DNA from 2 places in the Cellulomonas sp. URHB0016 genome. Region 1 is predicted to be linked to the other one. Evidence: riboswitches for the same ligand, from Rfam matches in the RefSeq annotation. Region 1 holds a riboswitch; the other holds the start of a gene.
What was found. Region 1 has a riboswitch for thiamine pyrophosphate ahead of ACVW07_RS13235 (thiamine ABC transporter substrate-binding protein). Riboswitches for the same ligand answer to the same signal wherever they lie in the genome.
Positions count from the first base shown of each region.

Region 1 (4,311 bases):
CACCGGTGCTTGAATCGCGAGATGAAGGCGTACGCATGACCGGCGACGTCGTGGTCGTCGGCTCGGGCCCCAACGGGCTCGCGGCCGCCGTGACGCTCGCACGGGTCGGGCTCTCCGTGACGGTGCTCGAGGCCCAGCCCACCATCGGCGGCGGTGCGCGGACCCTCGACCTCGGCCTGGCCGACGGCGTCGTGCACGACGTCTGCTCCGCGGTCCACCCGATGGCGTGGGCGTCGCCGTTCTTCGGCGCGTTCGACCTCGCCGCACGCGGCGTCGAGCTGCTGACCCCGGACGTGTCGTTCGCCCACCCGCTCGCCGGCGGCCGTGCGGGCATCGCCTACCGGGACCTCGACCGCACCGTCGAGCGGCTCGGCGTGGACGGGCCCGCGTGGCGCGGCCTGCTCGGCCCGCTCGTCGCCGAGCCGGAGCACACCGTCCGGGTCGCGCTCGGCGACAAGCGGAGCATCCCGCCCGGCCTGCTGCCCACCGGGTTACGCACCGCGGCGCACTTCGGGCTGGAGCTCCTCGAGCAGGGGACGCGTGCGTGGGACCGGCGGTTCGTGGACGACGTCGCGCCCGCGCTGCTCACGGGGGTGGCGTCGCACGCCATCACGCCGATGCCGAGCCTCGCCGCCGCCGGGACGGCTCTGCTCCTCGCGAGCCTGGGGCACGCCGGGGCGGGGTGGCCGATCCCGCGCGGCGGGTCGGGCGCGATCGTCGCGGCCCTGGTCGCCGACCTGCGCGCGCACGGCGGCGAGATCGTCACCGACCACCCCGTGCGGTCGACCGCCGACCTCCCGCCCGCGCACTGCTACCTGTTCGACACCACGCCGGGCGCGGTCGTCGAGGTGTTCGGTGACCGCATCCCCGCGCGGATCCGGCGGGCCTACGGCTCGTTCCGGCACGGCAACGCCGCCGCCAAGGTCGACTTCGTGCTCTCGGGCCCGGTGCCGTGGACCGTTCCCGACGTGGGTCTGGCGGGTACCGTGCACGTCGGCGGCACCCGGGCCGAGGTCGCCGCGGCGGAGGCCGCCGTCGCCGCCGGCCGGCACGCCGAGCGGCCGACGGTGCTGCTCAGCGACCCGACCGTCGTGGACCCGGACCGCGAGCGCGGCGGCGTGCGACCGCTGTGGACCTACGCGCACGTCCCGGCGTTCTCCGACGTCGACGTGACCGAGGCGGTGACCGCCCACGTGGAGCGGTACGCGCCCGGGTTCCGGGACGTCGTCGTGGCCTCCCGCTGCGTCCCCGCCGCGCGCATGAGCCACCACGACGCCAACTACGTGGGCGGCGACATCGCCGGCGGCGCGGCCACGATCGGGCAGGTGCTCGCCCGGCCGACGGCGCGCCTCAACCCCTACGCCACCGGGCGCGACGGGGTGTACCTGTGCTCGGCGTCCACGCCGCCCGGGCCCGGGGTGCATGGGCTCTCCGGCTGGTACGCGGCCCGACGGGTGCTGCGCGAGGTGTTCTGCGACCCGACCGTGCCGGACCTGTCACCACTGCCGCGGTACCTGGTCGACGACCCGTCGATCTGACCGCTTGGTCGACGAGGCGTCGATCTGACGAGCTGCTCGACCACGCCTCGATCTGACGAACAAGGTCGACTGCCGTCGGCCTTCCGGCGGGCGGGTCCGTCTCAGTCGGTGTCGAGCCCGCGCTTGCGGTCCACCTTCGACACGTAGTTCGCCGTGCCTCGGGTGGCCAGCACGCGGGCGACGGCCACGAGGGCGCCGGTCGCCGCGGCGGCGATGACGATCTCGGTCAGGCCGTGGTCACCGTCGTCGTCGTCCGGCTTCGGCGGCTTGTGGCCGGTGGCGGCCTTCCACGACTGGTTGATCGCCTGCTGCGCCGCCCACGCCGCCCCGAGGGCGACCGCGGCGCCGACGATCTTCGCGAACATCGACTGCTGGGACTTGCTGGGCATGGCGAACCTCCAGGTGAGGGGCCTGGTCACGGCCTGCCGTCCACCGTAACCGGCGGCCGGTCAGGTCGCTGCCCGACGGTGGAACCCGGCGCCTGGACGGACGTCCGGACGCCGCAGGGACCGGGCGTAGGATCGCGGGCGAACGACAGGGGAGCGTCAGGTGGCCCGGCACATCGCCGGGAGGCCGGGACGCTGAGAGTGCGGACCACCGCAGACCCTCGAACCTGATCCGGTTGGTACCGGCGTAGGGAGTCGGGCTTCTCAGTCCCCGCGGTCGTCGTCGGCGTCCCGCGCGAGGCCGACGACGGACGCGGTGACCCCCTCCTTGATGACCAGGAGGAGCACCACACATGGCGAGCACGTCCTCGCACCCGGGCCGCACGGCCCTCGTCCTCGTCGCCGGCCTGACGACGGCGGCCGTCGCCGGCTGCTCGGCCATCGGCACCTCGTCCGGCTCGGGGTCCGACGGGCCCAGCGGCTCGGCCGGCACCGTCACGCTCGTCACGCACGACTCGTTCGGGCTGTCGGACGGCATCCTCGACGACTTCACCGCGCAGACGGGCTTGGCGGTGAAGGTGGTCCAGCCGGGCGACGCGGGCACCCTCGTCAACCAGCTCGTGCTGACCAAGGACGCGCCCCTCGGCGACCTCGTCTACGGCATCGACAACGCGTTCGCGTCCCGCGCGGTCGACGAGGGCGTCGTCGAGCCCTACACGTCGCACGCCCCGGCGGCGAAGGACGCGGCCCAGTACGCGGTCGGCGACACCGGCGCCCTCACCGCCGTGGACCTCGGTGACGTCTGCATCAACACGGACCACACCTGGTTCCGGTCGCACGGCGTCCCCGAGCCGACGACGCTCGACGACCTCACCAGGCCCGAGTACAAGGACCTGCTCGTCGTCCCGGACGCCGTGACCTCGTCGCCCGGGCTGGCGTTCCTGCTCGCGACCGTCGGGGCGTTCGGCGAGGACGGCTGGCAGGACTACTGGACGAAGCTGCGGGCCAACGGCCTGCAGGTCGCGAGCGGCTGGACCGAGGCGTACGACACCGACTTCAGCGGCGGTGGCGGCGGCGGCCCGCGGCCGATCGTGCTCTCGTATGCGTCGTCGCCGCCGGCGAGCGTGCCGGAGGGCGGCACCGAGCCCACGACGGGTGCGCTGCTCGACACGTGCTTCCGTCAGGTCGAGTACGCCGGGGTGCTGGCGGGGGCGAAGAACCCGACGGGCGCGCAGCAGCTGCTCGACTTCCTGCTCTCCGACGAGGTGCAGGACGACATCCCGGGGTCCATGTACATGTACCCGGTCAGCAGCACGGCCACGCTGCCCGACGAGTGGGCGCAGTGGGCCCCGCTGGCCCCGAAGCCGTTCACCGTGCCGCCCGACGAGATCACCGCGCACCGCGAGGCGTGGCTCGCCGACTGGTCGGAGACCGTGGTCGGCTGATGAGCACGGCGACGACGACCCGCCCCGACCTGCCGGTGACCGGCGGGCCGGGGCGGGGCGTGCGTCCGGGGGTGCGCCCGGGTGTGCCCGTGGGCACGGCCGTGTTCTGGTCCGCCGCGGTCGTCGTCCCGCTGCTGTTCCTCGGGGTGTTCTTCGCGTGGCCCGTCGTCGTGATGGTGGGCAAGGGCTTCGTCACCGACGGGCACCTGGACCTGTCGGCGTTCGCGGAGGTGTTCTCCCGGCCGCGGACGTGGCGGATCGTCGGGCTGACCCTCGCGCAGGCGTCGATCGCGACGGTCGCGTCGGTGCTGCTCGGCGTGCCGGGCGCATACGTGCTGTACCGCCGTCGGTTCCGGGGCCGGTCGGCGGTCCGGGCCCTCGTGACCGTGCCGTTCGTGCTGCCCACCGTCGTGGTGGGCGTCGCGTTCCGGTCGCTGCTGGTGCAGGGCGGACCGCTGGGGTTCCTGCACCTCGACGGCACGTTCGCCGCCATCGTCGCCGCGCTGGTGTTCTTCAACTACGCGGTCGTGGTGCGGGCCGTCGGGGGCCTGTGGGAGCGGCTCGACCCGCGGCCGGCGCAGGCCGCACGGGCGCTGGGCGCGTCACCGTGGCGCGCGTTCCGGACCGTCACCCTGCCCGCGCTGACCCCGGCGATCGCGTCCGCGGCGTCGCTGACGTTCCTGTTCTGCGCGACGGCGTTCGGCACGGTCCTCGTGCTCGGCGGGCTGCGGTTCGGCACCGTCGAGACGGAGATCTGGATCCAGACGACGCAGTTCCTCGACCTGCGTGCCGCCGCCGTGCTGTCGGTGGTGCAGCTCGTCATCGTCGCCGGGGTGCTCGTGCTGGCCGGCCGGGCCCGGTCGCGGCAGGAGCGGGCGCTCGCCCTCGGCGCCCCGGCGCAGAGCGTCCGCCCGCTGACGCTGCGCCGGCCCACCGGGATGC
Region 1 is NZ_JBSRZU010000001.1:2,876,643-2,880,953, forward strand. It holds gene ACVW07_RS13225 (phytoene desaturase family protein) at 36-1,538, shown strand; gene ACVW07_RS13230 (DUF4235 domain-containing protein) at 1,640-1,927, opposite strand; TPP riboswitch at 2,065-2,195, shown strand; gene ACVW07_RS13235 (thiamine ABC transporter substrate-binding protein) at 2,278-3,369, shown strand; gene ACVW07_RS13240 (ABC transporter permease) at 3,369-4,311, shown strand, end outside.

Region 2 (4,311 bases), 2.0 Mb from region 1:
GTGTCGTGCTGCGCGCCGAGCACGTCCTGCACGTCGCGGGCCCGCCGCGCGCTCCTGCGAGCCGGGCGCCCGACGACCGGGACGGCCACCTCGGCGGCGTACCGCGCCCGACGGGCCGCCTTGCGGACCTCGTGCCGAGCCTGGTCGGCCGCAGGACCGGGCGCGACCTCCGCGACCTCGGAGAGCTCCTCCGTGCGGCGGTCCAGGCGGCGCCACGCGCGTCGGGCCCGCCTCGGCACCACGTCGGCGGCCGGCCGGCCGGCCGCCGGTCCGGCCGGCGCGTCGTCCGCGAGGTGGTCGAGCTCGTCGAGCATCCGCCAGTACCTGGACGAGCCGAGCAGGTCCGCGAGCCGCTCCACACCGTCCCGACGGGCACGCGACCTGTCGTCGTCCAGCCGGCGGGCCACGGGACCGATCACGAGCTCGACGGGTTCCTGCTCGACGAGGCGCAGCAGGCCCTGCAGCTCGACGTGCGGGTCGCGCGCCGCGCCGAGCGCGTGCCCGAGCTCCGCCAGCCGGTCGCGCAGCGGCTCCGTCACGTGGCGGCCGAGCATCGGCCGGTACACCGACAGGACGGTGCGCAGGCGACGCGCGGCGACCCGCGCGTCGTGCACGGCACGGTCGTCGCCCTGGCGCGCACCCGCGTCCGCGCGCAGCAGTCGTTCGACGTGACGCGCCGCGTACGCGCGGACCACCTCGCCGGCCGTCTCGTCGCGCGGCTCCGTGCGGCGGCGGTCCGCACCGAGGTCGCGCAGGGCGCGCTCCAGCTTCGACGAGCTCCGTGCGACCGCACCGGGCACCGCGGCGAGCAGCTCGCTCACCGCGGAGAGCGCGCTCTCGTCCCCATGGACGAGCTCGACCTCCCACTCGCGCCACGTCTCGACGACCTGCCCGTCGCGGTCGGGGCGGTGGACGACCGCGTGGACGTGGTCGTCGGTCACCTCGACGACCGCTCGCCCGGTGTCGTCCAGCCATCGGTACGGCACCCGTCGCGTCCTCAGCTCGGCGACGAGCGTCGTCGGCCGGTCGCGCAGCCGGGCGCGCACCGGGTCGAGGAGGGCCTCCGGCGCGGCCGGGTCATCGAGTGGCAGGCGGTGCTCGGTCCGGGCGCGCGCCTCCCGCCCGGCGGCCGTCGTCGGGACCTTGAGGTGCCACCCCTCGTCCGACCCGCCGGTCCGCCGGCGCAGCGTGACACCCGCGCGGAGGAGGTCGAGCGCGTCGGTGTCGTAGTACTGCGCAACGAGGTCCACGGGCTCCGGCCGGTCCACCTGGGTGAGCCCGCCGACGCCGCTCAGGTCGGGTGGTGAGGCGTCCTCGGGCACCTCGAACGCCGCCTCGACCTCGCCGTAGGTCCTCATGTCCTGAGGCTGCCAGGACCGGCCGACGCACGCCTCCCGACCGTCGAGCAGGGGGAGCGCTCAGTTCCCGGCGGGCGTGGACGTCACGGAGACGACGGCGTGCGCGACGACGTGCCGCACGTGCCGACCCGCAGCGAGCCAGCCGGCGGCGACGGCACCGAGCACCTCGGCGAGGTCACCGTCGAGACGGGTGACGAAGTGCTCCGGCGACACGGTCGCGCGGGTACGGGCCACCGCCACCGCCTGCTCGATCGCACGCATGTGGTCGCCCGGGTGCCCCACCCGGCCGTCGTCGAGCGGGTAGAGCGCCCAGTGGGCGGCGGCGCGCAGGCCGGTCGCCGGGAGCTCGGGGGGCTCGACGTCGGCGAGGACGGCATGGTCGGCCAGGCCGCACGCCACCTCACCGGGGCAGCCGCGGGACAGCTGCACGTGCGCGACGACATGCCCCGCCACCCTCGCGCCGGCTGCGACGACGTGGTGCACGAACAGCAGGACGTCGCTCTCGGTGCCGCGCACCAGGGTGGACAGGTCGTCGACGGTGACCTCGAGCCCGGACCGGTCGGCGGCGGCGGCGACGTCGACCAGGCCTCCCGTCGCGGGGTGGAGGGAGAAGCGGGCGCCGACCCCGAGGTCGGTGGGCGTGAGGGCCTGCCCGGAGGCGGTGGTCGCGGTGCTCATGAGGGTGCTCCTGGTGTCGCGTGCGGACCCCCGGGGCGGACCGCACGTGTCCTTCCGGCACGTGAGTCCCGTCGCCCGGCACGCCGACGGCGCACCGGCCCGACGGCACGGCCACCGGCGTCCGGCCGGCGACCTGCGCCCTGCTCCCTACGCTGGTGCGAACCAGGTCAGGTTCCACGGGTCTGCGGGGAGGACGTGGTGTCCGGCCGCACTCTCAGCGCGCTCTCTGCGCTCCCCGGGGGCTGTGTCCCGCCGACCGTAGACCGTCGACGTCACCCGCGGATAGGGGGCTTCCGGTCCGTGGGCGGCGGACGCGCGACCTACAGTGGCGACGATGCCGACGATGCCGGACCCCCTCGTGCCCTCCGGTACCCGACGGGTACGCGGTCCGCTCCTCGTCGCCCTCGCAGCGCTGCTGGTCCTCGTCGGGTGCACGCCGGACGGCCGCGCCGCCGGCCCGTCGCCGACCCAGGCCTCGAGCGGGTCGCCGACGCCGACGCCGACACCCGTGCCGCTGACCGCGACCGTCGCTGCACCCGTACCGGCCGCGGTGGTGCTGCCCGCGGCGACCGACGAGTCGGCGGCCCTCGAGGCGTCGAGGGCGCTCTTCACGACAGCCCCCGTCGTGGTCCTCGCCGCTGCCGGGGACGCGGCCGCGCAGGTCGCCGCCGCGGCGGCCGCGACGGAGGTCGGTGCGCCCCTGCTGCTCACCGGTCCCACGGTGGCGCCCGATGCGCTCCTCGGCGAGCTCGACCGCCTCGGTACCCGGTGGGTGCTGGCAGTGGGCGCCGCGGACCTCGCCGTGCGGGCCGGTGTCACGGTGGTCCGTCCGGCGGCCGCGCCGTCGACCACCCCCGGCCCCAGCGGTGCAACCACTGCCCCCGCCGCAAGCACTGCCTCGGCCGCAAGCTCTGCCTCTGCCTCTGCCTCTGCCTCTGCCTCTGCCTCTGCCTCCGCATCCGCCTCGGCGACGCTCCCGCTCACCGAGCGCCCGCAGCCCGTGCACGGGACGGTGGCCCTCACCGGCGTGGGCCCGGTGCCGGCCGCGGCGCTCGCGACGATCGCAGCGGCCGGCGTCCCTGTCGTGGACGTCCCGGGCGGCGACCCTCGCGCGACCACGCCCGGTGTGCGGGCCGTGGCCGAGCACCGTCCGGAGCACGTGGTCGCGCTGGGTGCCGCGTTCGGCGACCCCGCGCTGCTGGCGTCCCGGGTGGCGACCGCTTCCACCGGCGTGCTCGCCCCGGGAGGTGGCCAGCTGATGTTCCCGCAGGTGAACGGCGTGCCGGGCAAGAAGTACGTCGCGCTGTACGGTGCCCCCGGCATACCGGCGCTCGGCGTGCTGGGGGAGCAGGACGTCCCCGCGACCGTCGCCCGTGCCCAGGCCCACGCCGACGCGTACCGACCCCTGACCGGGGACACGGTGGTCCCGGCGGTCGAGATCATCGCGACCGTCGCGTCGGCCGCCCCCGAGGCCGACGGCAGCTACTCGCGGGCGATCCCGGTCGACACGCTCCGTCCTCTGGTCGAGGCGGCCGGCGCCGCGGGCATGGCCGTCGTGCTCGACCTGCAGCCCGGCCGCATCGACTTCCTCACGCAGGCTCAGCAGTACCAGGACCTCCTGGCACTCCCGTACGTCGGCCTGGCGCTCGACCCGGAGTGGCGGCTCGCTCCCGACCAGGTGCACCTGCGGCAGATCGGCTCGGTCGGGGTGGACGAGGTCAACGCCGTCGCCGGGTGGCTCGCCGACCTGACCCGGCAGCGGGGCCTCCCGCAGAAGATGTTCGTGGTCCACCAGTTCTCGACGCGGATGGTCGACGGGCGGGAGCGGCTCGACACCTCGCACGACGAGCTGGCGGTCGTCATCCACGTGGACGGTCAGGGCACGCAGCCCGCCAAGGCCGGCACGTGGGCGCACCTGCGTGAGGGCGCGCCACCGGTGCACTGGGGCTGGAAGAACTTCTACGACGAGGACCAGCCGATGCTCGACCCGGCCGCGACGTACGCGGTGCAGCCGGTCCCGGACCTGGTGACGTACCAATGACCTCGACGTCGTTGCCGCCGGCAGTGACCTGCGCCAGGGGAAGGCGCCCCCTAGGCTCCTGCGCATGACTCCTCCCGTCCGCGTCGGCGTCCAGATCCAGCCGCAGCATGCCGACTACGCACAGATCCGTGACGCCGTCCGCCGGTCCGAGGACCTCGGCGTGGACGTGGTCTTCAACTGGGACCACTTCTTCCCGCTGAGCGGTGACCCCGACGGCCTGCACTTCGAGTGCTG
Region 2 is NZ_JBSRZU010000001.1:846,055-850,365, reverse strand. It holds gene ACVW07_RS04045 (CYTH and CHAD domain-containing protein) at 1-1,358, opposite strand, end outside; gene ACVW07_RS04040 (YkoF family thiamine/hydroxymethylpyrimidine-binding protein) at 1,419-2,036, opposite strand; TPP riboswitch at 2,162-2,284, opposite strand; gene ACVW07_RS04035 (hypothetical protein) at 2,371-4,077, shown strand; gene ACVW07_RS04030 (LLM class F420-dependent oxidoreductase) at 4,142-4,311, shown strand, end outside.
Region 2: it holds a riboswitch for thiamine pyrophosphate, as region 1 does, so the genes downstream of both, ACVW07_RS04040 (YkoF family thiamine/hydroxymethylpyrimidine-binding protein) here and ACVW07_RS13235 (thiamine ABC transporter substrate-binding protein) in region 1, are expected to answer to the same signal.